3 regions of the Lysinibacillus sp. FSL K6-1151 genome follow, and region 2 is predicted to be linked to each of the others. Evidence: riboswitches for the same ligand, from Rfam matches in the RefSeq annotation. Region 2 holds a riboswitch; each other region holds the start of a gene.
What was found. Region 2 has a riboswitch for S-adenosylmethionine ahead of MHI04_RS19675 (bifunctional homocysteine S-methyltransferase/methylenetetrahydrofolate reductase). Riboswitches for the same ligand answer to the same signal wherever they lie in the genome.
Positions count from the first base shown of each region.

Region 1 (10,596 bases), 960 kb from region 2:
TAATAGCTAAATAAGAATCAGAAGCAATAAATAACAGAGCACCAATTGTCGCCAATGTAGAATCGGTTTTTATGGCCGTCCATCCCATAGTGAGAATCACTGAAATATAGGCAATCACTGCGATACCAAGTATCGTTTCACCTGTTTTAAAGACAGACCCTGCAATCCAGATGGCCATGCTCGCTCCGTAAAGCAGTAAGAGTATTTTTGCCCACGTGGGTACTTGCCGCTCGTTTGCGGTAGAGAAAGCAAAAATATAAAAGACATGACCTATAAGAAAGCTAGTCAGACCAATTAAAAACCACTGCAATGTATAGTCCCCAATCATACAAAATATAAGCCCAGCAATAATTAAAAGTTGGTATTTTTTAATATGTAATGGCTTCTGAATCGCAGCTAAAATAATGATGAGCAACATGGGAATCACTTTAAAAATGAGTTTTAAACTTTCGGCAATATGGGAAAAGAGAAATATATAATAAAGACCAAATAAAATAATGAAACCTATTAGAAATTTTTTTAACAAATTTTTCAGCTCCTTTCCTTTTGAAATTCAATATTTATGGTAGAATTCCTTTCTGTACAACGTATGTATGAAACTTTTTTAGTATGTAACCGTAAATAAGTAGACAGAAAGCTGAAGAGAGGATGAACCAAATGACTAAGCTACTGATAGCTTCTGCAGTCATTGCATTGATCGCGAGTGTGTTAGTGACACCGCTTATTACAAAGAAGCGAGAAGATGGTAAATCAAGAAAGGTGATTGGATACTTTTTTATTGGTGTCTTTGTACTAGGATTTTTAGCTACTGCAATCACTCTATATGTAACAAAAATTGATGTAAACTGGCTTGTTTTTTGGCCTGCTATTATTTTATTAACGTTAGCTGGCGCCCTGCTTGCAAGTGGTATTGAACGGAAAATAAAAGGTATTTTATTTTTAGCAAGTTTAGGCGTAGCTGTGTATGTATTATCGGCTCCTCTATGGAATGCTAATGAAAAATTTGAATCCTCAGAAATGAAGGAAGAAGTTGAAATAAAACCATTCGATGAGACACAAACACCTGCAAGTGTACCACCGAAATTTGCTCGCAATAAAATGAAAAAAGCTTTCGGGCAAGTGCCAAACACTAGTTACTATGAGTTAGGACGCTTACAAATCCAAAAAGTGAAGGGTGATTATGTTTATATCGCACCTGTTGAATTTTCAGGATTCTTTAAATGGATGAATGGGGATACAACACCTGGTTACTTTATTATGAGTGCCACAGATTCTGCAGATAATCCTAAATTCGTTAAAGAGGAAATGAAATATGTTCCTTCTGCATATTTAAATGCTAATTTAGAACGTCATATGCGTTTACAACATCCATTCCTTATTTTTTATGGAGACGTTCAGCTTGAAGTAGATGATGAAGGTAAGCCTTATTACATTCGTTCATATGGTGAATTTATTACCGCGCGTAATGGCTTTGATGTGAAAGGGATTGTTTTAGTTGATGCACTAACAGGGAAATCGGAAACGGTTGAACTGGACAAAATACCTGAATTTATTGATGGTGCAGTTTCACCAGAGACAGTAAGTTTACAAAACAGTTATTTTGGTAATTATGTTCACGGTTTTTGGAACAGTATGTTTGGTAAAAAGGATGTAAAGATCCCTTCCGATGAAGGAACAGAATCGAATGTAAGTCCAATTTTCGATGAGAAGGGTGATATGTATTACTTTACTGATTTTACAAGCCCTAAAGAAGGTGTAGATTCAATGTTAGGCTATTCCTTAACGAATGCTCGTACAGGGGATGCCACATACTATACAGGAAATTTAGATTCAAGTTATATGGATTCACAGGGTAATTTACAAATTATCGAGAAGAAATTTATTGAGAAAAAATGGACTGGTGAAATGCCAGTGTTATATAACTTTTATGGTGAAGCAAGCTGGCTGACAGCGGTGCTAGATTCCAACGGCTTTTTACAAAACTACTTCATCGTGTCTGCTGCCAATCCTGAAATATCTGTTTATGCTACTACTCCTAAAGAGGCACTAAAGCTATATAAAACGGCCTTAAGTCGTGGAGGAAATACAGTAGATGGTAGCTCAAATGAGGAAGAGAAACAAGTGAGCGGGAAGGTAATGCGTGTTTACAAAGAACGTCTAGGTGATTTTACAATGGTATCTTTCTTATTAAATAATGGTGAAAATTATTTAATTAGTGCCGAAACAGAGCCTTTAGCAATATATTTACAAGAAGGTGATGAGGTCATTCTCACATATGGCGATACAGGTGAACAATTCTTGCCAGTTCGATCCCTCATGATTAAGGGATTACAATAAAAGAACAAAAGACGATCTTCGATATATCAAGATCGTCTTTTATTATGTGGATTTGTCCTCTTGAATAAAGGTTAGCATTTTTTCTTTATGGTTCATAAAGAGTGTTTTTGCGTGGTCATTTAATGTAAAGATTTCATGTAAATAGCCTTGCAGTAATCTATTTTCGTACGCAAAAGAATGTGTGGATTCGCGTTCTAAAATATAGGATAAAAAAAGAGTATGTAAAACAGCTACTTCTAAATTTTGTGTATTGGTAATAAATTTTAAGTTGAGAATAGAGGTATGGGAAACGAACTGATTAACATAATCAATAGCCTGTTTATACAGTGTCAAATCAACATTAGGCTCTAATCGTTTTCTTAGCTGTGTACATGCATTATTTAATTCCTCTATTTTTAAAAATAAACCTCTTACACTTCTTTTATGTTGTTGTTCTAAAGTACGAGCAAGATGTTTATTGATATTGGACATTATTCATTTAACTCCTTTCATCCATTAGGGATCATTTATTAATATGAATGGAATAGCTGGAAAAGGGAAGAGGCTTTTCGTTTAATTTATTGGTGAACTTACTATCTATATCGAGACAAAATCACTAGCCTTAATATCGATGAGTAATAAAATTATGAAAAAAATGGGGTTCTAATCATACGATAGTAACCCCATTTATATTTGGTTATTTCCAGTTAAATCCTTTTGTAGCTAAAAACTCTTTGATATGAGGACGTCGTTGTTCGACTAAAAAATCAGCCATTTGTTTAGTCCAATTATCAATTTTTCTGTTTGATGAACGATTATTGTAATACATTTCCATTGTCTCATTATAAGCTGGTAAAAGCTCTTCATATTTTTCAACATTGTATTCATTTTCATGTAGTATGGCAGATACAGGTAAACGTGGTTTTACTTCATTGCGACGAGCTGGGACACCGATTGTCAGACCGAATAATGGGAAAACGTGATCAGGTAAATTAAACAATTCACTTATTTCAGAAGGTTTATTTCGTACTCCTCCAATATAGCAAATTCCATACCCCATTGACTCTGCTGCAATAACAAAATTCTGTGCAAACAATGAAACATCTGCGACACCAACAAGGACATTTTCAGCTGAATCAGCCACAATGTCTACTCCCTCTAATTTTCCTGCCATTTGAAGACGCTTGAAATCGACGCAGAAGACAAATGCACCACCTGAAGTTTCATATTGACGTGGGTTACCAGAGAGTAAACCTAATTTTTCTTTTTTATCTGCATCTGTTACCCATATAACACTATAGGCCTGCACAAAATGGGATGTTGCAGCCATTTGTGCTGTTGCGATCAAATCTTCGATGATTTCCTTTGAAATTGGTTGTCCATCATAAATACGTACCGATGAATGATTGCGTAATAATTCTTTAACCATTTAAAAACTCTCTCCTTTATGCGTGCTTTATATCAAGAGCATAGCACGCTTTGTCGCCAAAATCGAATGAAAAAAAGATAGATAGTTATATTTAAATAGTTTACAAATGTAGAAATTATCTCGTAAAGTAAAATATTTCATTTAATATAGATTAAATATTCTAAATAGTTTAAAATTATTGAAGCGACTGTTTATTTGGTTGTGCTACCAAAAAATACAATTTCTTTATTCAACGGATGTTAGTGTTTATCTGATGCAACATTATTTGGATAAAGATATAGCTTCTGACGAATGTCACACATTTAATGGAACCAAATATGCAAGTTGAACAAAAATATAGTGGGATGGGGGAATAAGGAATGGAAGAAAAGTTAGCGAAAAAGCTTCGCCATGAACAATTGCGGAGCAAGATTGTAACAGCAGAAGAAGCAGCATCTTGGATTAAAGATGGTATGGTATTAGGGATGAGTGGATTCACACGTGCTGGCGATGTAAAAGTCGTACCTCTTGCACTTGTAGAGAAAGCTAAAAAAGAGAAATTTCAAGTAGATGTCTTTACAGGTGCATCACTTGGTCCTGAAGTAGACCAATATTTAGCAGAAGCAGGTGTCATTCGTAAACGAGGCCCTTTCCAAGCAGATGCTGGTATTCGTAATAAAATCAATAGCGGTGATATCACATTTGTAGATGCCCATCTTTCTCATAATGCTGAACTTGTTCGCCAAGGTATTATAGGTCCTATTGATTTCGCGATTATTGAAGCTGCTGCCATTACAGAAGACGGCTTATTAATTCCTACAACTTCAGTTGGTAACTCTCCGATTTTTGTACAAGAAGCAGACCAAATCATCATTGAATTAAATGTAGCACAGCTTGATGCATTAGAGGGAGTGCATGATATTTTCGTACCTGCGCCACAAGGTAAGCGTGATCCAATTCCTTTGCAAAATGTGTCTGATCGTCTTGGTATAATTGGGATTCCGCTAGATTTAGATAAAGTAAAGGGCATCGTTATTTCAGATATATTAGATGCGCCATCAACAATTGTTCCTGCTGATGAGGAGACAGATGTAATGGCGAATCATTTATTAAATTTCCTACGTGAAGAGATTAAAGTAGGTCGCTTAACAACGAGCTTGCGACCAATTCAATCAGGAGTAGGCTCGGTAGCAAACGCCGTATTGTTAGGCTTTAAAGATTCTGAGTTCGAGAACTTAGAAGTTTATTCAGAAGTTCTACAGGATGCAGTATTTGAATTAATCGATGCAGGGAAAGTAAATTTCGCTTCCGCTACTTCTATTACCCTTTCAGAGCAAGTAGGAAACCGTGTTTATGGGAACTTTGAAAAGTATGCTGATAAATTAGTATTACGTCCACAAGAAATTTCCAATCAACCAGAAATTATTCGTCGACTCGGACTTATTTCAGTGAATACAGCATTGGAAGTTGATATATACGGCAATGTTAATTCAACACATGTTTCTGGTACAAAGATGATGAATGGCATTGGAGGGTCTGGTGACTTTGCACGTAATGCACGTCTAGGGATTTTTGTGACGAAATCGTATGCTAAAGGTGGCAACATTTCAAGTATTGTCCCTATGGTTTCACATGTGGACCATACTGAGCATGATGTGGATGTCATCGTAACTGAGCAGGGTGTAGCTGATTTACGTGGGCTTGCCCCGAAAGAGCGAGCGGTGCTTATCATTGATAATTGTGCACACCCCGATTATCGTGAGCAACTATGGCAGTATTATAATGATGCCAATGAGGCGACTGGTGGACATCATACGCCACACGATCTAGAAAAAGCACTGTCATGGCATGTTCATTATGCAAAAAGTGGGACAATGAAGGACTCTGCGTTTACGAAACAATAAAATACCATCATTAAAGCCTTGAAGGACAATTGTGCTTCAAGGCTTTTTGTTGTGAGCATATTAGAGTTTTATAATAATCCAATCCATTTCCAATAAGTAGCTGAGAACAGAAGAATTAGAAGGAAGCCGATAATCGTTAATGGAATACCAGATTTCAAGAAATCCTTTGTTGTAAATGCTCCTGTCCCATAGGCAAGCATATTTTGTGGTGCGCTAATTGGTAATAGGAAGCCAAAACTTATGACGAATTGTTGCACGATGACAAAGCCAACCTGATCAACATTCGTTGTTAATGTAGAGGCTAGTACGATGAATACAGGTATCAGTGCAGAGGCTAAGCTTGTTGCACTTGCAAAGCCTAAATGAATTAAAATATTAAATAATGTTACGAGTGCGATGGTTGCTAGTATTGGCATCGTATCTAGCCCAAGTGAACCAAATACTTTATCGGATAACCATGATGCACCTTCCGTCTTAAGTAAAATGGTTCCTAGCATAATACCTACGGCAAAGACGATAATTGTCCCCCACGGGATATGAGGTTCAACTTCCTTCCATGAATAAACACCGATTTTAGGCATTAATAAAATAGCGATGGCAATAATTGTGACTGTAGTTGTGTCAAAGGGATGCAATTTCCCTTCAGTTGCCCAGAAAAATAGCAAAACGATTGATGTTATGATTAAGCGAATTTCAGGAGCCTTCAATGGGCCAAGCTCTGAAAGCTGTTTTTTGATGACCTCTTTACCACCTTCGATATTGCTAGTCTCAGGCTTAATTAAAGCGATCATAATGAAAAATAGAGCTACAGACATAATGATTGAGAAGGGGGCAGCATAGAGCAACCAAGCACCCCAGGAGATATCCACATTAAATTGTTCCTGAATAAAGTTTAAAGCGACCATATTTTGAGCTGCTGCTGTCTTGATACCGATATTCCAAATGGAAACGGCTTGTACCGAAGTAATAACAAGTAAAGCGGCGAGTCGACTATCGCGTGGTAAACCAAATGCTGCGACCATCCCTAGCAATATTGGTACGACTGCGCCTGCACGTGCTGTGGCAGAAGGAACAAAAAAAGCGAGGGCTATAGAAACTAAAATGGCGCCGAATACGATAGCTTTTGTTTTTGTTCCTACAAGTGAAAGGATCCAGAGAGCAAGCCGTTTATGTAAGTTGGTAATTTGCATGGCTGCTGCTAAAAAAAGAGCTGCTGCTACTAATGCGACAGCGGAATTACTAAATCCACTTAAGGATAATTTTAAAGCGCCAGCAGTTCCTAATTCTGTAGCAGGATCGTCCATTGATGGAGCGAGCCCTAGTAGAACAGTTACAAGTGCAATGATCATGGCTGAGCTAACGGGATAGGACACGGCCTCTGTTACCCATAGGATGACTGCGAATGCTAAGATGGCTAAAGCTCGTTGTCCAGCAATCGGTAAGTCACCGTTATTAGGTAAAAAAGTAATGATGATTAGTAAAGCAAAGGCCAAGCCAATCCATAGTGGCTTTAAATTCCGTTTCGTAGCTGTTTGATTGGGTGAAGACATATTTTCTCATCCTTTCTACGATAAATATGACGATTATTATCCATAACATCGGTTAGTAAAATGTTTTATTAAGATAAGAACTTGTCTATTTTATTGTAAAAAAATAAGTATGCAGAATAGCTGCTTTTTACAGCGATATAAGTAGATAAAGAGAAAATATACGGTCATAAAAAATACAAAAATATCCATTGTAATATTATTTCTTTTTCTTAAATGCAGACGTTACTTTAGGCTCTGTACCCTTCACTAATCGTTGGATATTTTCGATGTGCAGGATAATAGCTATGCCAAAAAGAAGGACAGCAATTATAGTTGGGCCAATTCCAGGAATCCATAAATATGTTGCCGTACAAAAAACGAGATAAAACTCTAGAACACCGACAATTAAATAGTTAGTTGCAAAGGATAAAATGACAAATAAAATAAGTGCAAATAAACCAATCTTCCAATCTACAGCAAGTAGAATTCCAATAATAGAGGCAGTTCCTTTCCCACCATTGAAGCCCATATAAAATGGGAAATTATGACCCAAAATAACCCCTGCAGCAATAATGTAGGTCAGGAGCCATATTTCTCCTTCGGTTAAATGCGGAGCATCTGCTAAATAAAAGTGTGCACCGATAATAGCTACAACGCCTTTGCCAATATCGATTAGGGCTACTAAAACGCCATATTTCCAGCCGAGGGAAAGTGTAGCATTAGAGGCACCTGCATTGCCATGGCCAGCTTTTTTTAAATCAACCCCCGATAAAAATTGTGCCACTTTAGAGCCGTGAATACAGCCAATTAAATATCCAACTAAGAGAAAAATGATCACGGCTTTTACCATAAAAATACTCCTTTCAAATTTTTTTCTAAATTAGTGTATGCGTTCATATTACGTATAAGAGCTGACAGAAGTTTCGGAAAAAATAAAATTTACATATTGACAGAAAAAAACTCTATGTTTATACTGTGTTACAACGATGGAAATTGAATCTCATACTCTTATCAAGAGCGGCGGAGGGATAGGCCCTATGATGCCCAGCAACCAGTAAGTGATGAACTTACTAAGGTGCTAATTCCTACAGATTCTTACTTGGATCTGGCAGATAAGGGGAGGAAAACTTGCAACCGCAACCCTCTTCTTAACAGGAGAGGGTTTTGTTTTCTACACATAAATCCTCCTCATCTCCGGTACCATCGTAAAAAAATAATTGGAGGTACACAATGACAAATTTTAAACCAGAAACATTGCTGTTACATGGTGGTCAAGAGCCAGACCCAGTGACGGGCTCTAGAACAGTTCCTGTCTATCGCTCAACTGCTTTCGTATTTAAGGACACTGCTCATGCGCAACGTCTTTTTGCCTTAGAGGAAGCGGGGAACATTTACACACGGATTACAAATCCGACAGTGGATGTTTTTGAAAAGCGTGTGGCCTTATTGGAAGGTGGAACAGCAGCAGTAGCACTTTCATCTGGTGCAGCAGCTATCGCATTTTCCATTTTAAATCTAGCTGGAGCAGGCGATGAAATAGTAGCAGGTAGTTCTTTATATGGTGGTACGTATAATTTATTTGCTAACACATTACCGAAGTATGGCATTAAAACAATTTTTGTAGATGAAACAAACCCAGAGAATTTTAAGGCTGCGATTACCGATAAAACGAAAGCTGTCTTCGCTGAAATTTATGGTAATCCAAGTTTAAAAGTTTTAGATATTGAAGCAGTAGCTAAGATTGCACATGCTAACAGTTTACCATTAATTATCGATAGTACATTTGCTTCTCCTTATGGTTCCACACCAATTGAATACGGTGCAGATATTGTTGTTCACTCCGCAACTAAATGGATAGGTGGTCATGGTACAACTTTAGGTGGGGTTGTTGTAGACGCTGGTAAGTTTGATTGGACTAGTGGACGATTCCCTGGATTTACGGAACCAGATGCTTCTTACCATGGATTACGTTACGGAATTGATACAGCTTCTGCTGCTTTTGCTACGAAGCTACGCGTACAGTTGTTACGTGACTTCGGTCCAACATTAAGTGCTGACGCAGCGTTTAATTTACTACAAGGTTTAGAAACGCTTCATTTGCGTATCCCTAAACACAATGAAAATGCGTTGGCAGTTGCTGAATATTTACGAAACCACCCATCTGTGGAGTATGTAAACTATAATGGCCTAGAAGATTTTGCGACACATGATTTGGCGAAAAAATACTTGAAAAATGGCTTCGGTTCTGTGCTTACATTTGGCATTAAAGGTGGACGTGAGGCTGGTCGAAAGCTAATTGATAGCGTGAAGCTGTTTTCACATGTAGCAAATGTAGGGGATGCCAAATCGCTCATTATTCACCCAGCATCTACTACACATCAGCAATTATCAACAGATGAATTAATTCAAGCTGGCGTAACCGAGTCGCTCATTCGCTTATCCATCGGTTTAGAGGCAGTAGAGGATATTATTGCTGATTTAGAACAAGCCATTACGCTTGCCACAACAACTGAACAAACTGTAGAAGCTTAAGTTTTAGAACGCAAGGGAAGATGTTGTAGAGTTTACGTATTTTCTCATTCGAATTGCCTCATTTGGCATTGCGTCAAACGTTGCTACATCAACCAAGTATAAAATCCATCAATTATCAGAACTTTTTTAAAAATAAAACCAAGTATTTTTATGTGTATTATTGACTTAGTTAATTCCGTGTTATATACTAGGGAATAAGTTAAGAATACGAAAATTCTTGTTATAAGGTAAATGTTTTCATAAGTGCTCCCCCCACTTTTGAATATATAGAAGAAGAGTGGTCGCATAGCCAGTGACTGCTCTTCCAAAAAAACTGATGATAAAGGAGTGTTTAAAATGGGTAATATCTATAGTGCACAAAACATTGCATCCTATCTAATTTATGAGCTGAATGAAGGTCATGTCTTTGTCAACAATCAATCCATTCAACACTTACTTACATCAGTCGATAAAAAATGGAAGCAAGTCTTTGGTCATACAGCATTTCAAGAGTATGTTGTGGCTGAAGAGGAGGGCTATACTGTAAAGGAAGTTTTTGAGGCATATGAACATTACGGTGTGAGCCATATTGCACTTCCTGCAACAGAGCTTTACTTAAAATACGGTACATTTCAATTAGTGGAACGTACGTATGCAATACCAAATTTTACAGAAGAAGAAATTAGTCTTGTTCAACAAGCTTTAACACATTATCGTTATCAATTGCTTTCAAAAGCAAGTTGAAAACCCCCATATATTAAAGCTCATTCTCTGCTGCTACAGGGAATGAGTTTTTTCTTTAGAGGTCATTAAAATAGTAACAAGATGATGGGTGTCCAAGCATACATATATAATAGAAGAAAGACATTCATATATTTAAATGGAAATAGTCAATTTTTGTTCAAATCTTATAGATCAACTAAAAAAA
Region 1 is NZ_CP152040.1:381,619-392,214, forward strand. It holds gene MHI04_RS01845 (lysoplasmalogenase) at 1-526, opposite strand, end outside; gene MHI04_RS01850 (hypothetical protein) at 658-2,337, shown strand; gene MHI04_RS01855 (hypothetical protein) at 2,380-2,808, opposite strand; gene chrR (class II chromate reductase ChrR) at 3,014-3,745, opposite strand; gene MHI04_RS01865 (succinate CoA transferase) at 4,105-5,628, shown strand; gene MHI04_RS01870 (DASS family sodium-coupled anion symporter) at 5,697-7,178, opposite strand; gene MHI04_RS01875 (glycerol-3-phosphate acyltransferase) at 7,375-8,007, opposite strand; SAM riboswitch class I at 8,163-8,276, shown strand; gene MHI04_RS01880 (O-acetylhomoserine aminocarboxypropyltransferase/cysteine synthase family protein) at 8,388-9,689, shown strand; gene MHI04_RS01885 (hypothetical protein) at 10,026-10,412, shown strand.
Region 1: it holds a riboswitch for S-adenosylmethionine, as region 2 does, so the genes downstream of both, MHI04_RS01880 (O-acetylhomoserine aminocarboxypropyltransferase/cysteine synthase family protein) here and MHI04_RS19675 (bifunctional homocysteine S-methyltransferase/methylenetetrahydrofolate reductase) in region 2, are expected to answer to the same signal.

Region 2 (10,596 bases):
GGCGCTACATCTTGGCGTAACTTTTTTGTTTTTTCTTTAATAGTTGCCATCCTTTACTCCCTCGTTTCTTTTTTTCTTATGACCTCATCATAAAACAAGAGTACAAGTCAGTAACAGACGCAAACATCATAAAAAGGATATGACATTTGTCATATCCTTTTTATGATGTTTGTCCATTCAAATGCAACTGATAGAACACAAGGTCTAGCCATTGTTCAAATTTATAGCCTGCATTTTTAATTGTACCTGCATATTCAAAACCTAATTTTTCATGTGCTTTAATGCTAGCAATGTTTTCTCCATCAATGCCAGCAACGAGTGTTTTGACACCACGCTCCTCTGCAATCGCTATAAGCTTATGCATGAGCTTCGTTGCAATCCCCTTTTGATAATGCTCATTATGCACGTAGACGGAATGCTCCATTGTATATTGATAACCAGGGTAAGGACGGAATTGACTATAAGTAGCAAAGCCAGCAACAATCCCATTTTCCACAAATACAAGCAGTGGATTGCCGAATGCTTGCTGCTCCTTATACCATCGCATTTTTTCATCTAAAGTTTGTATATCATATCGGTAGACAGCCTTACTTGTTAAAATAATATCATTATAGATGTCTAAAACCTCAGGTATATCTTTTTCTTCCATGAATCGAATCATCCTGCTCACTTCCTTAATGAAATTGTCCTCACACTCTTCAATGATTCAATGGAATGGATATAGATAGTCAATTCATTGACTATCTATATCCTCCTATTTTACGCCTTAAACATTGAAGTAGCGAGCATCGGGATGAGCAAAAACAATCGCTGAAACAGATGCTTCAGGCTCCATCATAAAACCTTCTGTAAGGTGAACGCCAATATCCTCAGGCTTTAATAAGCCGAATAGTTTTTCCTGATCCTCCAAGTTAGGGCACGCAGGATAACCGAAAGAAAAACGTTGCCCTTGATATTTAGCTGCAAAACGATCTCTCATTGTAAAATCAGTGGCATCTGGGAAGCCCCATTGGTCACGTATTTCTTGATGCATACGTTCAGCAAAGCCCTCTGCTAATTCTAGTGCAGTCGATTGCAGTGCATGGCTTTCAAGGAATTTGCCAGAATCTTTTAACTGACGAGCTGTTGCCATAACCCCTTGCCCTGCTGTTACCACCATGAGCGCAATATAATCCATTTCTCCACTCTCTACCGTTTTTAAGAAATCGGCAAGACATAAAAATGGTTCTACTTGCTGGCGCGGGAAAGTAAAACGTTCAATTTCTGTTTTACTATCGGCAGGATCATAAACAACGACATCATCCCCATCCGCTTGAGCAGGGAAAAATTGATATAAACCTGAAGGCTTTAATAAATCACTTTTTAAATAATCATCTACTAAATCCTTTAGTTCTGTTGCTCGTGAATCACCGGCATCTAGCAATTGCTGAACCTGCCCTTTCAAGCCTAAATGATGTCCCAGCAATGTACGCATATTGACGTATGGATATAAATGCGATACTGCATAGTCTTTCTTCACATGACGACGTAAATCAGCTGGTAAAAATACTGACGCTCCCTTTACAGTACGTACTGGCTTTATTGTTATCTCTTTAGCTGGACGTGCAGCTCTTTTTACATCTGCCTCTAGACGTTTTTGACGAGATTCCTGGATTTCAGCTAAGAAATTCGCACGCGTTTCCTTACCCATTAATAGATTTGCTTGCTCTAATCCCTGCATAGCATCCTTTGAATAAATAACTGGACCATTGTATTCATCTGCAATTTTTGTTTCTGTAAAGCGTCGAGAAAGTGCAGCTCCACCAACTAAAATCGGTACATCAATGCCAGCCTCTTTGAAATCCTGAGCAGTAATGACCATCTGTTGCGCTGATTTTACCAGTAAGCCTGATAGCCCGATAAAATCTGGTTTTTCCTTGCGAATCGCTTCAATCAATTGTGCTGGTGTTACTTTAATGCCTAAATCGACAACCTTATAGCCATTATTACTTAAAATAATATCAACAAGGTTTTTCCCAATATCGTGCACATCTCCTTTAACGGTAGCCAAAACCATTTTCCCTTTTCCAGCACTCTCTTCATCCTTTTCCATGAATTGCTCTAAATGGGCAACAGCAGCCTTCATCACGCCTGCTGATTGTAAAACCTCCGCTACAATGAGTTGGTTATCATTAAACAATCGACCTACCTCAGCCATACCAGCCATTAAAGGACCATTAATAATATCAAGTGGCGCCTCAAAGATTTCGCGTGCAGCATCTAAATCCTCAATCAGCCCTTCTTTTGTACCTTCTAAAATATAATAAGCTAAACGACCTTCAACCGTTTTTGGTATATCCGCTTCGGTCTTTTCTTTCTTTTTATCACGATAAAAGTCTGTGAATACTGCTAATGTTTCATCATTCGTATTAAACAGTAAGTCATTTGCAAGTTTAATTTCTGCCTCTGGAATGGATGCATAACGCTCTAGTTTCTCTGTATTGACAATGGCATAATCTAAGCCGGCCTGTGTACAATGATAAAGATACACAGCATTCAGTACTTCACGGCCAACTGGTGGTAAGCCAAATGAAATATTACTTACACCCAGTACAGTTAATGTCTGTGGCATCTTTTCTTTGATTAGTCGAATTCCTTCAATTGTTTCTAGAGCCGATCCAATATACTGCTCATCACCAGTCCCTACAGGGAACATCAACGGGTCGAAAATGATATCCTCCGGTGCAAGTCCCCATTTTTCAGTTAATAATTTATAGGAACGTTCGGCAATTTCAAGCTTGCGATGACGATCAACGGCCATTCCTATTTCATCAATGGTTCCAACTACCAATGAGGCTCCATACTTCTTTACGAGTGGCATTACTGCATCAAATCGTTCTTCACCATCTTCTAGATTTATAGAGTTAATGATGGCTTTTCCTTGAGAAAATTTTAATGCTTCCTCAATGACCTTTTCATCTGTCGAGTCGATTACAAGAGGAACCTTAACCTTTTTCACAACCTCCTGCATAAAACCACGCATATCAGCTAATTCATCACGATCAGGGTTGGCTAAACAAATATCAATAACATGTGCACCATTTTTTACTTGCGCACGTGCAATTTCTGCAGCTTCTTCAAACTTCCCATCAATGATTAAATTCTTAAATTTACGAGAGCCTATAACATTCGTTCTTTCACCAATAAATAATGGACGCATAGAATCGTCATACAATAATGGTTCGATTCCTGATACCGCATGACCATGTGTTTTCTCTGGTATTTGGCGTGGTTTTTCATCTTTTAAAACCTCACGGATAGCTGTGATATGAGCTGGAGTCGTCCCACAACATCCACCTACAATATTAAGCCAGCCCTTTTCTGCAAAGCCTTTTAATTTTTGTGATAAAGATTCTGGTGATTCATGATAGCAACCTTCTTCATCCGGCAAGCCTGCATTCGGATAACAGCTAATATAGCCTGTGGAAAGCTCTGCTAATGAACGAATATGATCCGTCATAAACTCTGGTCCAGTCGCACAGTTTAAGCCAACGGATAGTGGTTTAATATGTTCAATAGAAATATAAAAAGCATCAATCGTTTGCCCTGCGAGTGTTGTACCCATCGGTTCAATTGTTCCTGAAATCATGACGGGTAGTTCTTTGCCAGTTGCCGCGAAAGCACGTGCTACACCTAGAGTACCTGCTTTTACGTTTAACATATCCTGACTAGTTTCTAGTAAAAGGACGTCTGCTCCTGCCTCAATTAACGCCTTCGCCTGTACATAAAAGTTTTCCTCTAGCTCATCAAATGTAATACCGCCAGTTACGGATAATGTTTTTGTTGTTGGACCCATTGCGCCAGCAACAAAGCGTGGCCAATCTGATGTTGAAAAGTTATCCACTGCTTGACGAGCAATTTCGACGGCACGTTTATTAATTTCTTCCGCTTTTGCGCCAAGATCATATTCATTTAACACAAGAGGTGTCCCGCCAAAAGTATTCGTACAAATAATATCTGCGCCTGCCTCTAAATATTTATGGTGAATTTCCTTAATTACATCAGGTCTAGTAAGCACAAGATTTTCATTACAGCCATCAAGCTCCTCCCCGCCAAAATCCTCAGCGGATAAGTTTTCGTTTTGTAGCATTGTTCCCATTGCGCCATCAAGAATTAAAATACGTTTCTCTAGTTGCTTTTCAATCAAGTGCTTAGCCATGTATACTTACCCCTTTTTTCTGTTCATCCAATTGCTCAATATATTTCATCAACTCTAATGTCACATCATAACGTAAAAATGGAGTGATAAGGTAAATGCCATTGAAATACTGTGCAGCCACCTCAACTAATTCCTTCGCAATGGCAATCCCCTCAAATGTTGCACGTTCTTTATCTTCACCACAGGCCTTCATTCTTGTTAAGGCATCTTCAGATAATTTTATGCCTGGCACCTCATGATGTAAGAATTCAGCACTTTTATAACTTGTAACGGGCATAATACCAATATAAATAGGTGCTTGCAAATGCTTGGTTGCCTCATAAATTTCCACAATTTTTTCCTTCGTATATACTGGCTGTGAAATAAAGTAGTCTGCTCCATACTCAATTTTCTTCTCTAAGCGTGCCACAGCACGATCTAATACACGGACATTTGGATTAAATGCAGCAGCTACTGAAAAATTTGCTTTTTTACGAAGTGGTTTACCTGAGAAGGAAATGCCTTGATTTAACTGCTTAATTAATTGGATCAGCTCCATTGATGAGACATCATAAACACTTGTGGCACCTGGGAAGTCCCCAACTTTTGTTGGATCACCAGTAACAGCTAACACATCATGAATTCCTAATGCATTTAACCCCATTAAATGTGATTGCAGACCGATTAAATTACGATCTCGGCATGTAATATGTGTTAGAGGACGTACACCATTAGTACTCTTCAACAATGCACCCATAGCAATATTGCTAATACGTGGAGAAGCCAGAGAATTGTCTGCCATCATGACGACATCTGCTCCTGCATCATACAATTGTTTTGCCCCTTCCAGAAAACCATCAATTTCCAGATGTCTAGGTGTATCTAGCTCTACAATGACAGAGCGTTCGCGCTTTACTTTTTCATGAAGAGGTTCATACTTCGTTGGCTCTGCTTCACGAACAATTTGAATCTTCTCCGGTTTGGCATACTTTTCATGAACTGGTGATAACTCTTCTAAATACTTCTTCGCTGCTGCTATATGCTTCGGTGTCGTACCACAACAGCCTCCAATTAAGCGTACCCCTTGATCACGTAATTCCACAGCCGCTCGACCAAAATATTCAGCTTCTGACTCATAAACGACACGACCATCTTCTAAGTCAAGGAGTGAAGCATTCGGATAAGCCGACATAAATGCCTTATCAGGAAGTTCTACACCTTCAAACGCCTGAATGGTATGGTGTGGACCTAAACGACAATTGACACCCACAATATCCGCACCAAGTTTTTCTAGCTCATGCAGGGCGTTATTTAAAGACATACCGTTTTGTAAAACACCAGGTTCGTGCATGGAAACTTGCGCAATAATCGGTAATTTTGTCTTTGTCCGTAGCATCTTTAAGGTAGCTGTTAATTCTTCAAAATCATAATAGGTTTCGAGTAAAAGGCCGTCTGGATTCCCAGCAAGTAAAACACTCGCTTGCTCCTCAATAGTTGCTAAGATTTCATCTAACGTTGCATCACTTTTACGAATACCACGAATACCACCAATTGTCCCTAAGACAAACTGACCTCCATCTGCCGCAGCTCGCTTTGCGATTGTAATCGCTGCTTCATTAAATTGTTGGACACGCGATTCTAATCCATAGCGAGCTAATTTAATGGCATTTGCACCATACGTATTCGTTTGGATGATATCAGCACCAGCTGCAATATATTCTCTATGAATCTTTTCAATTAACTCAGGTTTCTGTACATTCATTTCCTCATGACAATACTCCAAACCATAGCCATAAAGCACTGTGCCTATTGCGCCATCTGCCGTCAATACATGCGTTTTTAACCTTTCAAGCAATCTCATTAAACTAGCCTCTCTTCCTATATCTCTGTATAATAAAAAGCCTTCTTTTATAAAAAAAAGAAGGCTTTAATGACTCATCATTGTTTTTTCCTTCTCATCTTCGACTCAATGGTCTTCTGGATTTAGCACCTGACAAAAAAGTTGGTTGCTGAAGCTTCAATGGGCCAGTCCCTCTGCTTCTCTTGATAAGAATGTAGTATGAATTTTTTAAATAATTAAAAGAATCATATCGTTTACTGACGAATGAGTCAAGACTATTTCACATAACAAAGAAATTTTTCACTTAAAAGCTTAGAAATTGGCTAGTTCCTTTGCAAGCTCCTCACCGATTTTTTTCCCATTTTGAATACAAGCACCAATCCCTACCCCAAAGTATGAACAACCTGCGATGGATAGATTAGGATAGTTTTCTTGTAATTCTTGAACTAAACCTTGTAATGCTTCACGGTGAGCTAGATCATATTTTGGCATTTGATCAATCCATTTTGTGACATTAATAACTGTTGGCTGTTCCTCTATTCCTAGGCTCTTGCGCACATCCTCTAAAGCAACCGCTGCTAATTCTTCGTCAGACATGGCACGGAGTTGCTCATATGCTGGATTGATGCTTTTATAAAAGAGTCGCACAAGTAATTTATGATCTCTTGATGTATGCCTCCATTTACGACTTGTCCAAGTTGCAGCATTACATGTAACATCAGAATTATGTGAGACAATATAGCCCGTTCCATCTGCTGGCAATCTAGAGTCTGGTACATCAAAACCTAAATAGATCGTAATTGCTGAAGCTGTCGTAAATTGGTCAAAATAACGGTTTAATGATTCATCCTGTAGTAGGCCTTGAACAGCCTCATTCGGCAGTGCTAAAACGACATAATCTGTCTCGATGCTTTCACCATTAGCTAAGGCAATTGAATAGTGGTTTTCTTGCTTTTGAACATTGACAGTTGCGACACCCTTGATGATCTCTACATCGGTTAATGTTTGTTCGAGACGATCAATTAGAGAAGATAAACCGTTTTTGAACGATATAAACTTTTTATTGGCTGCTTTAGCAAATTGCTCACGATTCGCATCAAAGCCTTTTATGATACTTCCATACTCGTTCTTATAGTCAATCAAGTACGGTAAAGTAGAGGCAATCGAAAGCTGGTGTAAATCACCTGAATAAACACCTGCAAGAACGGGTGCAATTTGATTTTTTACAAGCTCTTCCCCTAAATAATAGGTTAAAAACTCTCCAATTGAACTTTCCTTTGTGAAGTCTTTGTTTGGTAAAGTCAAATCTTTTAATGCATCTTGTTTACCTTGCTCTGTAATCAATGTGCTTTGCTCCAAGGATGCCAAACTCATTGGTATTCCAAAAGTAGAATCTGCCGGAATGGCATGTAATTCATTATTCGTATAAATATAGGAAATACCTGTTTCGTTGTAAACTAGATTCTCCTCAAAATCAAGCTCCTGTACAAGCTCCATAACACCTTTATGACGAGCTACAATCGAGTCAGCACCTGTTTCCATAATAAAACCTTGCTCATGTGTTGAATATAATTTGCCCCCTAAATATGTATTTTTTTCTACAAGCACTAGACGCACATCTACATTATTTTCCTTCACTTGACGTTGTAAATAATGCATTGTGCATAATCCTGTAATACCGCCACCTAATACAACAACTGTTTTCATAGTAACCGCCCCTATTTTTAGTTCTTCCTACAGTATAAACTTATTTTCATTGAAAATTACGTTAAACCCTTTACAAATTTAGCAAAAATAGAGCTACCTCATCTGTGAGATAGCTCTAGCTTAATCATATGGAATTTCCATTTCAAGGTTTACAAAAAATACACATATTTATAGGTACTATAGTGTTTAATATGTCTAAAAAATACGGAAACATAAACGTTAATTTAGTAGTCTATCCTTTTAGATTTTGGGAAAAGCTCGCTAAGTTTTCTGCTGAATTCGTTACTTCTGTAAATGATGTCCCTAACTCGTTTAATATCCCGACGATTGCTTGTATTTTCGTTGCCATACAGTCGTTTTGATCCTTTGCTTCTGTCATGGCTCCCAATATGCTTGTAAATTGACCTTCAGTTTGTAACATGTTTTCCTCACCTGACGCCACTTCATCTTGAATATTTGCCAGAGAATGCTCTAATTTCTCTGTCCGTTCACTCGTTTTTTTCAATAACAATGCCACCGAAGTAACCGAATCCTTCGTTTGAATAGATAATTTACGCACCTCATCAGCCACTACACTAAAGCCTTTGCCCGCTTCTCCAGCACGCGCCGCTTCAATTGCAGCATTCAATGCCAACAGATTGGTTTGATTAGCAATATTAGTAACAACATTCATGATTGTCTCCATTTCCCTAGACATATCCGATAATTGTTCAATATTTTCTTCTATATCATGAAGTGAATGAATAATATTAAGCATATTTTGTGATTGATTTTTTAAACGTTCACGACCTTCAAGTGCTTGATTTTCAGCCAGTGTTGAGACATCAAGTGATTTTTTAGCCAATTGTTTAATTTCGTCAGATTGCTTGCTTAAGCAGCAAAATGAATTATTTGTTTCCTGAGAAATTGTGGCAAGTGCTTCGGAAGAATCAACAATTTGTCGTTCAATAGCTTCTTTCTCATGCATCATTTTTTCTTTCATTTGTTCTACAGTGTTTTCAAAAGCCTCCAAAACGAGCTGCTGCTCGAAATTACAAATTTTCGATATGGCCCTGATCGTATTAAATTGATCTTGGGGGTGCTCTATATTTTTTTCGACTAAATCAATAAATGATATGGATAAATCTTGGAATGCGCAAATATACCATTGGGTTCTAAGCCCAATATGAACATGTACCTTTGCAATTTTTACTCGTCTTTGGTAATAAACCTCATCAATGGTTCCGTTAAACATTTCAATAATATGCTGCCGTAGCGTTACTTTAAGTCTGTCTACAGAACTATGATGACTAATAATATCTACCAAATGATGCTCTGTTCCTATCATGTTGTAAAAACGGTTTACGATGTGATCTACATTGTCCATAACATATGGCTGGAAAGCTTTTAAATATTGTAAGTCTTGCTTCGTTAGATTCAGCATTTCAATTTGTTTCACCATTGATTGGCGAGTAGACAAATCCATTTTTACTGTATATTGCTGTAAATCCAATACCTTCGTCTTTCTCTGTTTTTGAAAAATCACACATCTTCCCTCTTTCATTCCGTTTACTTTCAGCAGGCTGAGAAACACCAAATCCCTTTTTTAACATATTGATTGATACAAGAAAAAATACCGATAAAAACAGATTAGCTATTATGCTATGGGCTAATACTCTTTCTGTCTGGCACACTTCCTCCAAAAGCATGTCGAGTACCTCTTTGTACAATCACATAAAAAATATTCCCGCTCAGCAAGCAGACCTAGTCAGTACATGACTAACAGTAGACTTATTTACGTATGCTTTATTTCAAAATCACTCATTTACATTAATCATTTTATAAATTGCTGTCAATCTTATCGATTCCGTTTTTTTACATATACCACACCAAAAGTCCCTATCTTAAAATTAATGGTAATGCATAAGAAAAAAGCTACCACAATATTATTTGGTAGCTTTTTTACCCGTTTTCTTGTTTATTATGCCTATTTTTTTTATTTTTCTTATCCTTTTTTATTAATCTTCTTTAAATATCACTATATCAATATTTTTTACCCTCTCCACGAGAGCATCCATATACCTAAAAATACAACCCATTTTAAATCAAAAGTTTTATAAATGTATGGCAAATAAATAATTCAAATAAACTATATTTTTTCACACAAAATTTACAATCCTTTAAGTTCCTGTAATATTTTAGAAGCTTCTGCAACACCAGCATCTGCTGCGAGGCCATACCACTTGATGGCTTCTTTTAGGTTTCTAGCAATTCCTTCACCTTTATTGTAAATATGCCCTAGTTGTAGCTTAGCGTCCGCGTCTCCTTGAATTGCAGCCTGTTTAAACCAATGAATACCTTTTTCGATATTGCGTATACCAGTTAGTCCATTACTCCATATATAGCCCAAATCATAAAAGGCATCTACATGATATTGTTCAGCCGCTCTTTCATACCAAAAGAGGCCGCGGTTTACCTCCTTTGTTTGACCCAAGCGTCCCTCTAAATATATTCCACCAAGCCGATATTGCGCTTCGACATAACCTAGCTCTGCTGATTTTTTGTAGGCATTGAAAGCTGCTTCTACATCTGCTTCAACACCCAGTCCCTGCTCGTATATAATTCCTAACGTAAACATCGCCTCTGCCACATTTTTTTCAGCAGCATAATCAAACCATTGTTTTGCTAATATAAAATCTTGCGGTACGCCTTCCCCATTGAAATACATATCCGCTAAATTATTGGCGGCATCCGCATGCCCCTGTAAAGCTGCTTTTTCATAGTATGAAAAAGCAAGGGAATCATTTTCTTCCACACCAATCCCCTCAAAGTAAAAATTCCCTAGTACGTATTGAGCATCTGCATGATTCTGAAGCGCTGCTAATTCAAACCA
Region 2 is NZ_CP152040.1:4,062,441-4,073,036, forward strand. It holds gene MHI04_RS19660 (fatty acid desaturase) at 1-50, opposite strand, end outside; gene MHI04_RS19665 (GNAT family N-acetyltransferase) at 161-661, opposite strand; gene metH (methionine synthase) at 767-4,198, opposite strand; gene MHI04_RS19675 (bifunctional homocysteine S-methyltransferase/methylenetetrahydrofolate reductase) at 4,191-6,038, opposite strand; SAM riboswitch class I at 6,130-6,230, opposite strand; gene MHI04_RS19680 (protoporphyrinogen oxidase) at 6,330-7,724, opposite strand; gene MHI04_RS19685 (globin-coupled sensor protein) at 7,957-9,249, opposite strand; gene MHI04_RS19690 (tetratricopeptide repeat protein) at 9,874-10,596, opposite strand, start outside.

Region 3 (10,596 bases), 520 kb from region 2:
ACATTTTGCATCTAGCATTCCGTTAAACTAGGAACCAACAGTAGATCCTGTCCATAAAATAGGAGCAAAGAATAGGTATAGCTTCTATTGGTCATCAAGAAAGAACGTGAGGTTGAAAATATGCTAACATTTACAGATTTACATGGTCTACAAGTAGATTTGAGTTTTTCAAGAGGGGAATTTGAAGTCGAGCCAAAGCACGTCCTTGTTTTGTTAAAGCATGAAAATAAATGGCTATGTACTATTCATAAACGACGTGGTGTAGAGGTGCCAGGGGGCAAATTAGAGCAAGGTGAAACTTTAGAGGAGGCGGCTATTCGGGAAGTTTTCGAAGAGACGGGTGTCCGTGTGAAAAATCTCCAATGGTTCGCAGAATATGCCGTTCATGATGCCATTGTGTTTTGTAAATCTGTTTTTACTGCACAATTTTTAACGCAGGAGGACATTGAATTTGATTTAGAAACATCGGGTATGCTTTGGCTAACGGATGAAGAATTTGCTCATCATCCTAATTTAAGCTTTCATATGAAGGATGAGGGTATGAAGAAAATGCTGGAGGAGTTGAAAGACCGTGACATACAATGGTGAAATTGTGGAAAAACGTGCCTATCCCTCACCGAATCCAGCCATACGACTAACAGAAATAACCTATCTATCACAGGGCTTACGTATAAAAGGATTATTAGCAGAGCCAAAGGCAGAAGGTACATATGATGGTTTTTTATATTTAAGAGGGGGCATGCAAAGCATTGGGATGGTAAGACCTTCACGTATTGCCCAATTTGCTGCACAGGGCTTTATCGTTTTTGCCCCATACTATCGTGGAAATCGTGGTGGAGAAGGCCGTGATGAGTTTGCAGGAGCAGACCGTTATGATGCTGTTTATGCCGTAGATGTTCTCAAGCAATATTGTAATGACAATATACATGTTTTTGGTTTTTCTCGTGGGGGAATTATGGCTCTTTGGACAGCCATTTTAAGAAAGGATATTACCTCGGTCGTCACATGGGCAGGTGTTTCGGACGCAACAGCCACTTATTGGGAACGTACGGATATGCGCAGAATGATGAAGCGTGTAATTGGCGGAACACCGAATCGTGTACCAGAAGCATATGATGCGCGAACCCCACTTTTCGAGATAGAGCAGATCACTGCGCCTGTATTAATCATACATGGCTATCGTGATGAAAATGTAGATATCGAACATGCCAGACAACTAGCCTTTTTTTTAGAAGATGCGAATAAATCATACGAAACCTGGTATGATCCAGACCATGCACATCAATACCCACCAGCAAAAAATCGTGAAACCGTCCGTGCCCTTTGTGAATGGATGAAACAGCAATAAATAAATGATGAAAAAAAATACCCCCTTCCTTAGAATAGCTATCCACTTCAGGCAAGATAGCTATGCTAAGGAGTAGGGGGCAATAAAGGGGTGATGATTATTTCATGTTACTTTCTAAAAATTGTTGTATGGTAGCCCAGTAAAGCTCGCTTGCAACACTTTCTGCGCCACCATGCCCAGCTCCCTCAACAATCAACTTTTGCTTTGGTACATTTGCCGCTTCATATACTTCATTCAACATGGTAGATGGAACGAACGTATCGTTGTCTCCATGAATAAACAACATGGGTGTCTTCGATTTTGCCACTTGTTCAACTGCACTCGCTTCACCTAATGTATAGCCTGCTTTTAGTTTCGACACTACAGAAGAGAAATGCATGATTGGAAATGCAGGTAAGTGAAAGATTGCTTTCAACTGATAGGAAAATTCATCCCATACTGAAGAATAGCCACAATCCTCAATGATTGCTTTAACGTTTGTTGGTAAATTCTCTCCTGAAGCCATCATGACAGTGGCTCCACCCATCGAAACACCATAAAGAACAATTTCAGCGCTCTCATTTAAGCTGACAATGTGATTGACCCATGAAACAACATCAAAACGATCATGCCAGCCCATGCCAATATAATCTCCTTCACTTTTACCATGGCCTCTCGCATCTGGAATAAGTACATGATAGCCCATATCATAAAAATGTTTAGCATACTTTGTCATTTGTGCGCCTTCGCTTGAATAGCCATGAAAGATGATAGCCCATTTGTCGGTGGGGTGATCATTTTGGATGGAGTAAGCATGGAGCTTTAGCGAATCATAGGATTGAAGCGAAGCATCTTCATATTGCTTATGAAACCATTGCTCAGTTGTTTCTTTCTCTTTAACTTCCTGAGGATTGACAGCTATTACATTATGAGGTGCATCTAGCACTGCTGTTTTATCAGTGTCAGGATTTAATGCCAGATTATAAAAGTAATTTCCTGCAAAAAAACCAGCGCCAACAAATAAAGCTAACAACATTATAAGAATAGAAAATAGTATTTTATATTTTTTTGTCATATGTATCTCCCTAATACTAGCTACCTTCAAGGTAAAGAAAAAGAGAACGAATGAATTCGTTCCCTTTGATTCTTGTGTCTAGTCGTTATTTTAATGGGCCACCAAGTGTAGTAATGGCATCAGAAACGTTTGAGAATTTCTTGAAGTTTTCGTTGAATAAGCCTGCAAGTTCAGCAGCTTTCGCATCATATGCAGCTTTATCTGCCCATGCTTCACGAGGATTTAACACTTCTGACGGTACACCTTCAACTGCTGTTGGAATGTGTAAACCGAAGACAGCATCTTGTGTCGTTTCAACATTTGTTAATTTTCCGTCGATTGCTGCACGTACCATTGTGCGTGTGTAAGACAGCTTCATACGGCTACCTGTACCATATTCGCCACCAGTCCAACCAGTGTTCACTAGGAATACTTGTGCACCATGCTCGTCAATTTTTTGACCTAACATTTCTGCGTACACTGTTGCTGGAAGTGGAAGGAATGGAGAACCGAAGCAAGTAGAGAATACTGGTTCTGGCTCTGTTACACCGCGTTCAGTTCCAGCAAGCTTAGAAGTGAAACCGCTTAGGAAGTGGTACATTGCTTGCTCTTTTGTTAATTTACTGATTGGAGGTAATACGCCAAACGCATCAGCTGTTAGGAAGATGATTGTTTTTGGATGACCTGCAACAGAAGGATCAACAATATTTTCGATGTATTGGATTGGATAAGCTACACGTGTATTTTCTGTTAATGAACCATCATCATAGTCACAAATACGAGTTTCTGGATCAACAGCTACGTTTTCTAAAACAGAACCGAAGCGGATTGCATTGTAGATTTCTGGTTCTTTCTCAGCAGAAAGGTTGATTGTTTTTGCATAGCAGCCACCCTCAATGTTGAATACACCATTATCAGACCAGCCGTGTTCATCGTCACCAATTAGCTTACGATCTGGATCAGCGGATAATGTCGTTTTACCAGTACCAGATAGACCGAAGAATAATGCCACATCGCCAGCTTCACCAACGTTTGCTGAACAGTGCATTGAAAGGATACCTTGCTGTGGTAATAAGTAGTTCATGATACCAAAAATAGATTTTTTCATTTCACCAGCATATTCAGTACCACCGATTAAGATCATTTTCTTTTCAAGTGATACAATGATGAAAGTTTCAGAAGCAGTACCATCAACTGCAGGGTCTGCTTTAAAGTTAGGAGCAGAGATGACAGTGAAGTCTGCAACATGAGAAGTTAATTCTTCTTCAGTTGGACGGATAAATAATTGATGAGCAAAAAGGTTGTGCCAAGCGTATTCATTAATTACTTGGATGCTTAATTGTGAATCTTTGTCAGCACCTGCGAAGCCTTTAAATACGAATAACTCGTCACGTTCTTTTAAATATTTTATTACTTTTACATATAAGTTATCGAACACTTCAGAAGAAATCGGTTGGTTGACTTTACCCCAGTCAATTTGATCTTTTGTGCTTTCTTCTTCTACCGTATATTTATCTTTAGGTGAACGACCAGTGTATTTGCCAGTTTCTGCACGAACTGCGCCATCTACTGTTAACATTGCTTCACCACGAGATGTAGCTTTTTCTGCTAATTGTGGTACTGAAAGTTGAACATTAATGTTACCGCCGTTTAATAATTCCTTCAGTTCGTTTGCAATTTCTACTGAATTCATCGATTAAATACCATCCTTTTTTATAGTATTCCCTTGATTTAGAGGGATTTTTTCTTAATTTCAAAAATAGTATAACACAATTGCTTAAATAATCTATACTAATTAAGAAATTATTTTAGAGTTTTTATCACTTTTCAATAAACTGACAAAAAATAATGTTTTTCGAGTAGAATCCGATCAATCCTACTGTAATTAGGCGCAAAAATTGAGCCACACATATGTTACCACAAGTAGCTAGGTATGTTGTAGGGATTAATTTGCTTCTATTTACATCATCATCCAAGTATGAAAAGTTTTTGTGTAATCAGTTCCTTCCTTTCTATACAGTAATACATAAGAAAATATTTGACAACGTTCAACCTTTTCAGTAACATGAAATTGAACGGATACTCTTATCCCGAGCTGGTGGAGGGTCAGGCCCTGTGAAACCCGGCAACCTGCATGTTTTATTTCACATCATGCGTTGGTGCCAACCTGATGCAAGGGAACATCCCTTGAACGATAAGAGTGAAAGGTTACGAAGTCATTATTCCTTTCCTCATGTGCAGTAACGTGAGTAAAGGATTTTTTTATTGCTAAAAAAGAATGTAAAGGTAAGTATATGTAGTTCTTTCCTTATTATAATGACAGATCTTTCGAAATCCTCGTGTTAAAAGCAGCAGTAACGGCTTGAGAGTTCAATCCTTAGGAGCGGACTTGACATGGGTAATGAGTACCGTATTCATACACAACTACTTTTTGTAAGAGTAATAGGAGGAAAACCAAATGACAAACCGTCGACTGTTTACATCAGAGAGTGTAACAGAAGGACATCCAGATAAGATTTGTGACCAAATCTCGGATGCCATTTTAGATGCTATTTTAGCAGAAGATCCAAATGCACGTGTAGCGTGTGAAACAACTGTCACAACAGGATTAGTATTAGTAGCAGGAGAAATAACTACTTCTACTTACGTTGATATTAAAGGTATCGTTCGTGATACTGTAGCAGAAATTGGCTATACACGTGGTAAATATGGCTTTGATGCTGAAAATCTAGCGGTGCTTGTAGCTATTGGCGAACAATCGCCTGATATTGCACAAGGTGTTGACCAAGCTTTAGAGGCTCGTGAAGGCTCTATGACAGATGCTGATATTGAAGCAATTGGTGCTGGTGACCAAGGTCTAATGTTTGGTTATGCATGTAATGAAACACCTGAACTAATGCCATTGCCAATCAGCTTAGCACATAAATTAGCACGCCGATTAACAGAAGTTCGTAAATCAGGTGAATTAGCGTATTTACGTCCTGATGGAAAAACACAAGTAACGATTGAATATGATGACAATAATGTACCTGTGCGAGTGGATACAATTGTTATTTCAACACAACATGATGAAGAAGCAACACTTGAACAAATTCAAGCTGATCTGAAAGAATTTGTTATTGCACCCGTTGTGCCAAGTGAATTATTAGATGCAAACACGAAATACTTTATTAACCCGACTGGCCGTTTTGTTATCGGTGGACCTAAAGGGGACGCTGGTTTAACAGGACGTAAAATCATTGTTGATACATACGGTGGTTATGCACGTCACGGTGGTGGCGCATTCTCTGGTAAGGATGCAACAAAGGTAGACCGTTCAGCGGCTTATGCGGCACGTTATGTAGCAAAAAACATTGTAGCAGCTGGCTTGGCAGAACGCGCTGAGGTACAACTTGCCTATGCGATTGGTGTGGCTCAACCAGTTTCCATTGCGGTTGACACATTTGGTACAGGTAAAGTGAAAGAAAGCGCAATCGTAGAGTGGGTACGTGAGCTATTTGATTTACGTCCAGCAGGTATTATTAAAATGCTAGATTTACGTCGTCCGATTTATAAACAAACGGCAGCTTATGGTCATTTTGGTCGTACAGATTTAAATGTACCATGGGAACAAATCGATAAAGCAGATGCTCTACGAGAAAAGGCACATCTATAAACTATTGAGCTAAAGTAATGAATACATTAGAAAATTATTCTAATGTATTAAAAAGGAAAGGGGCAATATTGTCCCCTTTGTTTTACAAAAAATCCCTCGCTACGATCCGTGAACATTTTGGTTACACGGAAATGCGAGGTATTTTTTTCGTTAATATTGAATTTTTGTGTATATTGTTTACTTCTGAAGGGATTTATAATATTGTCCTTTTTCTGCATATTCGCGCACGATACGTTCCATATCCTCTTTATCTTCTGCATTTAATTCACGGACTACTTTTGCCGGACGACCTAATGCTAAACTATTCGGAGGAATGACTTTACCAGGAGGTACTAGGCTTCCTGCCCCAATAAATGCACCCTCTCCAATCTCTGCCCCGTCTAATATAATGGAGCCCATACCAATTAAAGCATTTTTGCGAATTGTACAGCTATGTAAAGTGACTTGGTGTCCAACTGTTACCTCATCTTCAATAATTAGCGGAAATTTTGGGCTTTGATGTAAGCAACAAAGATCTTGGATACTGACACGTTTCCCAATAATGGTTGGGGAAACATCACCACGAATGACCGTATTAAACCAAATGGTTGTTTCAGCACCAATTGTTACGTCGCCCGTAACAGTTGCGTAATCAGCAATGAAGACAGATGGATCGATCTTTGGCATTTTATCTTTAAATGGATAAATCATGAAAATCGCCTCAATTCTTTCTATAATGTAGTATTATCGTATCAAATACGCAACTTTATGGAAATATAAAATTAAAATGAGCTATTTATTTCGATATAATCAATGTGTAATTATTTTTTAGGAGGACTATGTGAATGTGGAAATGGGAAGCTGAAGGACAAGCAAAGGCTGTGATTGCTATAGTTCATGGTGCATATGAAAATCACCGATGGTATGCATGGCTGATAGAGAAATTAAGATTGGAAGGCTTCCACATAGTCATGGGAGATTTACCTAATCATGGCGTGAATGCAAGGTTTGCTCGTGTCCATGATGAGGACTTCAAATTGTACAATAAATATACAAGAAATCTGATTGAGAATGCTTTTTCATATAATTTACCAACTTTTGTAATAGGACATGGGCTTGGAGCAACGTTAGTTCTTCACACAATGCAAAAGAAGCAATATGAATGTGCAGGCATTATTTTGACATCACCGTGGCTGCAATTAAAGCTTTTACCAGGTAAATTATCAAATGCTTTAACGAGTCTAAGTGCATTGACTGCAAATGTTAAAATGACTCACAATATTTCATATGAGAACCTTACACGCAATGTTGAAGGTAGGGACGAAATGAAAGATGAGGTACCATTCATGTCAGTCGTTTCAGTGAAATGGTATCGAGAGCTTCAGCAGATGATGAAAAATTTAGTGATGCTTCCAAAAGGTGAATTTCCGAATATGCCTATGCTCATTATGACAGCTGAGAAAGATAAAATTACGGAAACACGACAAACTCGAAATTGGCTCCATCAACAAGAGTTTACAGAGTTTCAATTTAAAGAATGGGCAAATTGCTATCACAATTTATTTCACGAAGTAGAACGAGAAGAGATTTTTATGTATATTCGTGATTTTATTAATAATGCTCTTCGAAGAATCGGTTATATCATTAAATAGGTTTTATCCCTTCCATTTACTAGAAGACTTACTTAAATATTGTTACTTAAATATAATGTTGTAATTTTCAGAAAAGTGTAATACTATAATGACTTAAAGTATGGTATTTTCAAATTGGAGGGGTAAAATGGAGGTAATCGTTGGTAAGTTGAATGGTATTTTATGGGGACCGTGGTTTATTTATGGTATTTTATTGATTGGACTTTTTTTCTCAATCATCACAAGGTTTCTGCAAGTAAGACACATTAAAGACATGTTTGTTTTAATGTTTAAAGGGGAGAAATCGGAAAAGGGGATTTCATCTTTCCAAGCAATGTCGATTGCATTATCAGGCCGTGTAGGAACTGGTAATATTGCTGGTACTGCAACTGCAATTGGGATGGGGGGACCTGGTGCTGTCTTTTGGATGTGGGCAATCGCTTTCATTGGTGCGGCTACCGCATATGTAGAGTCAACATTAGCACAAATCTATAAAGAAGAAAAAGATACGGAATATCGTGGTGGACCAGCCTTTTACATAGAAAAGGGAATGGGTCAAAAATGGTTTGCAGTTATTTTTGCTGTAGCTGCGTTGATTGCAATGCTAATTTTAATGCCAGGTGTGCAGTCTAACGCCATTGCAGGAGCTGTTGAAAACGCTTTTGGTCTGGATACATGGATTACAGGACTGATTATTGTAGTGTTGTTAGGTGCTATTATTATTGGGGGAGTTAAATCTATCGCGAATGCTGCCCAAATCATTGTACCGTTCATGGCATTAGCATACATTATTATGGCTATTATCATTATTGCTATGAATATTTCTGAGGTACCTGCAGTCTTTGCTTTAATTTTCTCAAGTGCCTTTGGTGCACAAGAGATTTTTGGTGGTATCATTGGTTCTGCGATAGCTTGGGGAGTGAAGCGTGGCATCTATTCCAATGAAGCTGGTCAAGGAACAGGGGCGCACCCTGCTGCTGCTGCGGAAGTATCACATCCTGCTAAACAAGGGATAGTACAAGCGGCGTCTGTGTACATTGATACATTATTAATTTGTTCTGCTACTGCATTTATGATTTTATTTACAGGTATGTACAATGTACATGATGAAAAGGCCGCTGAAGGAGCAGATCCATTTATCCATATTGGGGAATTCAATAGTGGCGGATTAGCAGGCGATGAGCAAATGACATTTGCGAAAAGTATTGAAGCAGGTGCTGCTTATACACAATATGCAGTTGATTCATCATTACCTGGTTTTGGAGCTCCATTCGTAGCAATCGCGTTATTCTTCTTTGCCTTTACAACAATTATGGCCTATTACTATATTGCTGAAACGAATGTCGCCTATTTATTCAGAGGTAGCACGGAGAAGATTTTCATTTGGATTGCGAAAATTGCCATTTTAGTTGCTGCCTTTTATGGTACAGTCCGTACGTCTGACCTAGCTTGGGCAATGGGAGATGTGGGTCTTGGACTAATGGTTTGGATTAACGTTCTTGCTATTTTAATTATTATGAAACCAGCTATCGTAGCATTAAAAGATTACGAGAAACAGAAAAAAGAGGGGAAAGACCCTGTCTTTGATCCTCGTAAACTAGGCATTAAGGGTGCAGATTTCTGGGTTGATTATAATGAGCAACGTAAAAATAAATAGTAAATGACGAAGGCTATCTACTAGTTTCTATTAAACTAGTAGATAGCCTTTTGCATGTCATGTATTAAATAGGAAATTCTTTCATTTTCTCTAACGCAATAACGAAGGGTGGATCATTTTGTTGATTGAGAAACTCGTATTTTAAGACATGTACATGTTTTTGTGGAAGCCTACTAACATAGTCCATAACCGTATCTCGTTCTTCCTTACCACCAGGATGACCATGATAAATAACAAGAATGATTAGGCCGCCAACCTTCAAAAGCTTTAGTAATTCCTCAATAGCTTGTGTCGTTGTAGCGGGCTTTGTAATAATGTCATGATTGCTGCCAGGTAAATAGCCAAGGTTGAAAATGGCTGCAGCTACAGGCTTGTGTACATACTGTGCTACGTCTTCATGCCCTTTATTAAGGACCAGTGCACGATGTTCTAAACCGTGATCTAAAAGACGAAGGAGTGTTGCATCAACCGCTTCTTTTTGAACATCAAAGGCATAAACTTGTCCATTATCTCCCACAAGCTGTGCTAGAAACAATGTATCATGACCGTTTCCAGCAGTAGCATCAACGACCGTATCTCCCTCATCTATACTGTCCTTTAAAAGCTGCTGTGCATATTGTAAAACACGTTGTAGTTTCATTTTGTAACCTCAGCCTTATAAAACTTCCCTTGCCAGCTGCCACGACGTTCAAGCTCGGCATCAATACCATTCAATACTTCCCATTTATTGACGCTCCACATTGGTCCAATCATTAAATCAATCGGTCCATCGCCGGTAATACGATGAATGACCATTTCAGGTGGGAGAAGTTCTAATTGATCTGCTACTAGTTTTGTATAGACATCCTGATCTAAAAATTCTAACATGCCTTTTTCATATTGCTTCACCATTGGCGTCCCTTTTAGTAGATGTAGTAAGTGGATTTTTATGCCTTGGACATCTAGCTGTGCTACTGCTCGAGCAGTTTCCATCATCATGTCATAGTCTTCAAGAGGCAGGCCATTAATGATATGTGAGCAAACACGTATGCCGTGCTTGCGCAATTTTTCAACGCCTTCCACATAGGTTGCATAATCATGGGCACGATTAATCAGATTCGCTGTTTTTTCATGCACGGTTTGAAGACCAAGCTCAATCCATAAATACGTACGCTCGTTTAACTCTGCTAAGTATTCCACGACATCATCTGGCAAACAATCAGGGCGAGTAGCAATGGAAAGACCAACAACACCTTCTTGTGCTAAAGCAGCTTCAAATTTTTCCTTTAAAACTGGCAGTGGGGCATGTGTATT
Region 3 is NZ_CP152040.1:3,545,770-3,556,365, reverse strand. It holds gene MHI04_RS16975 (NUDIX domain-containing protein) at 121-588, shown strand; gene MHI04_RS16970 (prolyl oligopeptidase family serine peptidase) at 572-1,348, shown strand; gene MHI04_RS16965 (alpha/beta hydrolase) at 1,446-2,402, opposite strand; gene pckA (phosphoenolpyruvate carboxykinase (ATP)) at 2,488-4,074, opposite strand; SAM riboswitch class I at 4,464-4,582, shown strand; gene metK (methionine adenosyltransferase) at 4,840-6,036, shown strand; gene MHI04_RS16950 (gamma carbonic anhydrase family protein) at 6,214-6,726, opposite strand; gene MHI04_RS16945 (alpha/beta hydrolase) at 6,861-7,667, shown strand; gene MHI04_RS16940 (alanine/glycine:cation symporter family protein) at 7,795-9,303, shown strand; gene MHI04_RS16935 (class I SAM-dependent methyltransferase) at 9,368-9,943, opposite strand; gene MHI04_RS16930 (TIGR01212 family radical SAM protein) at 9,940-10,596, opposite strand, start outside.
Region 3: it holds a riboswitch for S-adenosylmethionine, as region 2 does, so the genes downstream of both, metK (methionine adenosyltransferase) here and MHI04_RS19675 (bifunctional homocysteine S-methyltransferase/methylenetetrahydrofolate reductase) in region 2, are expected to answer to the same signal.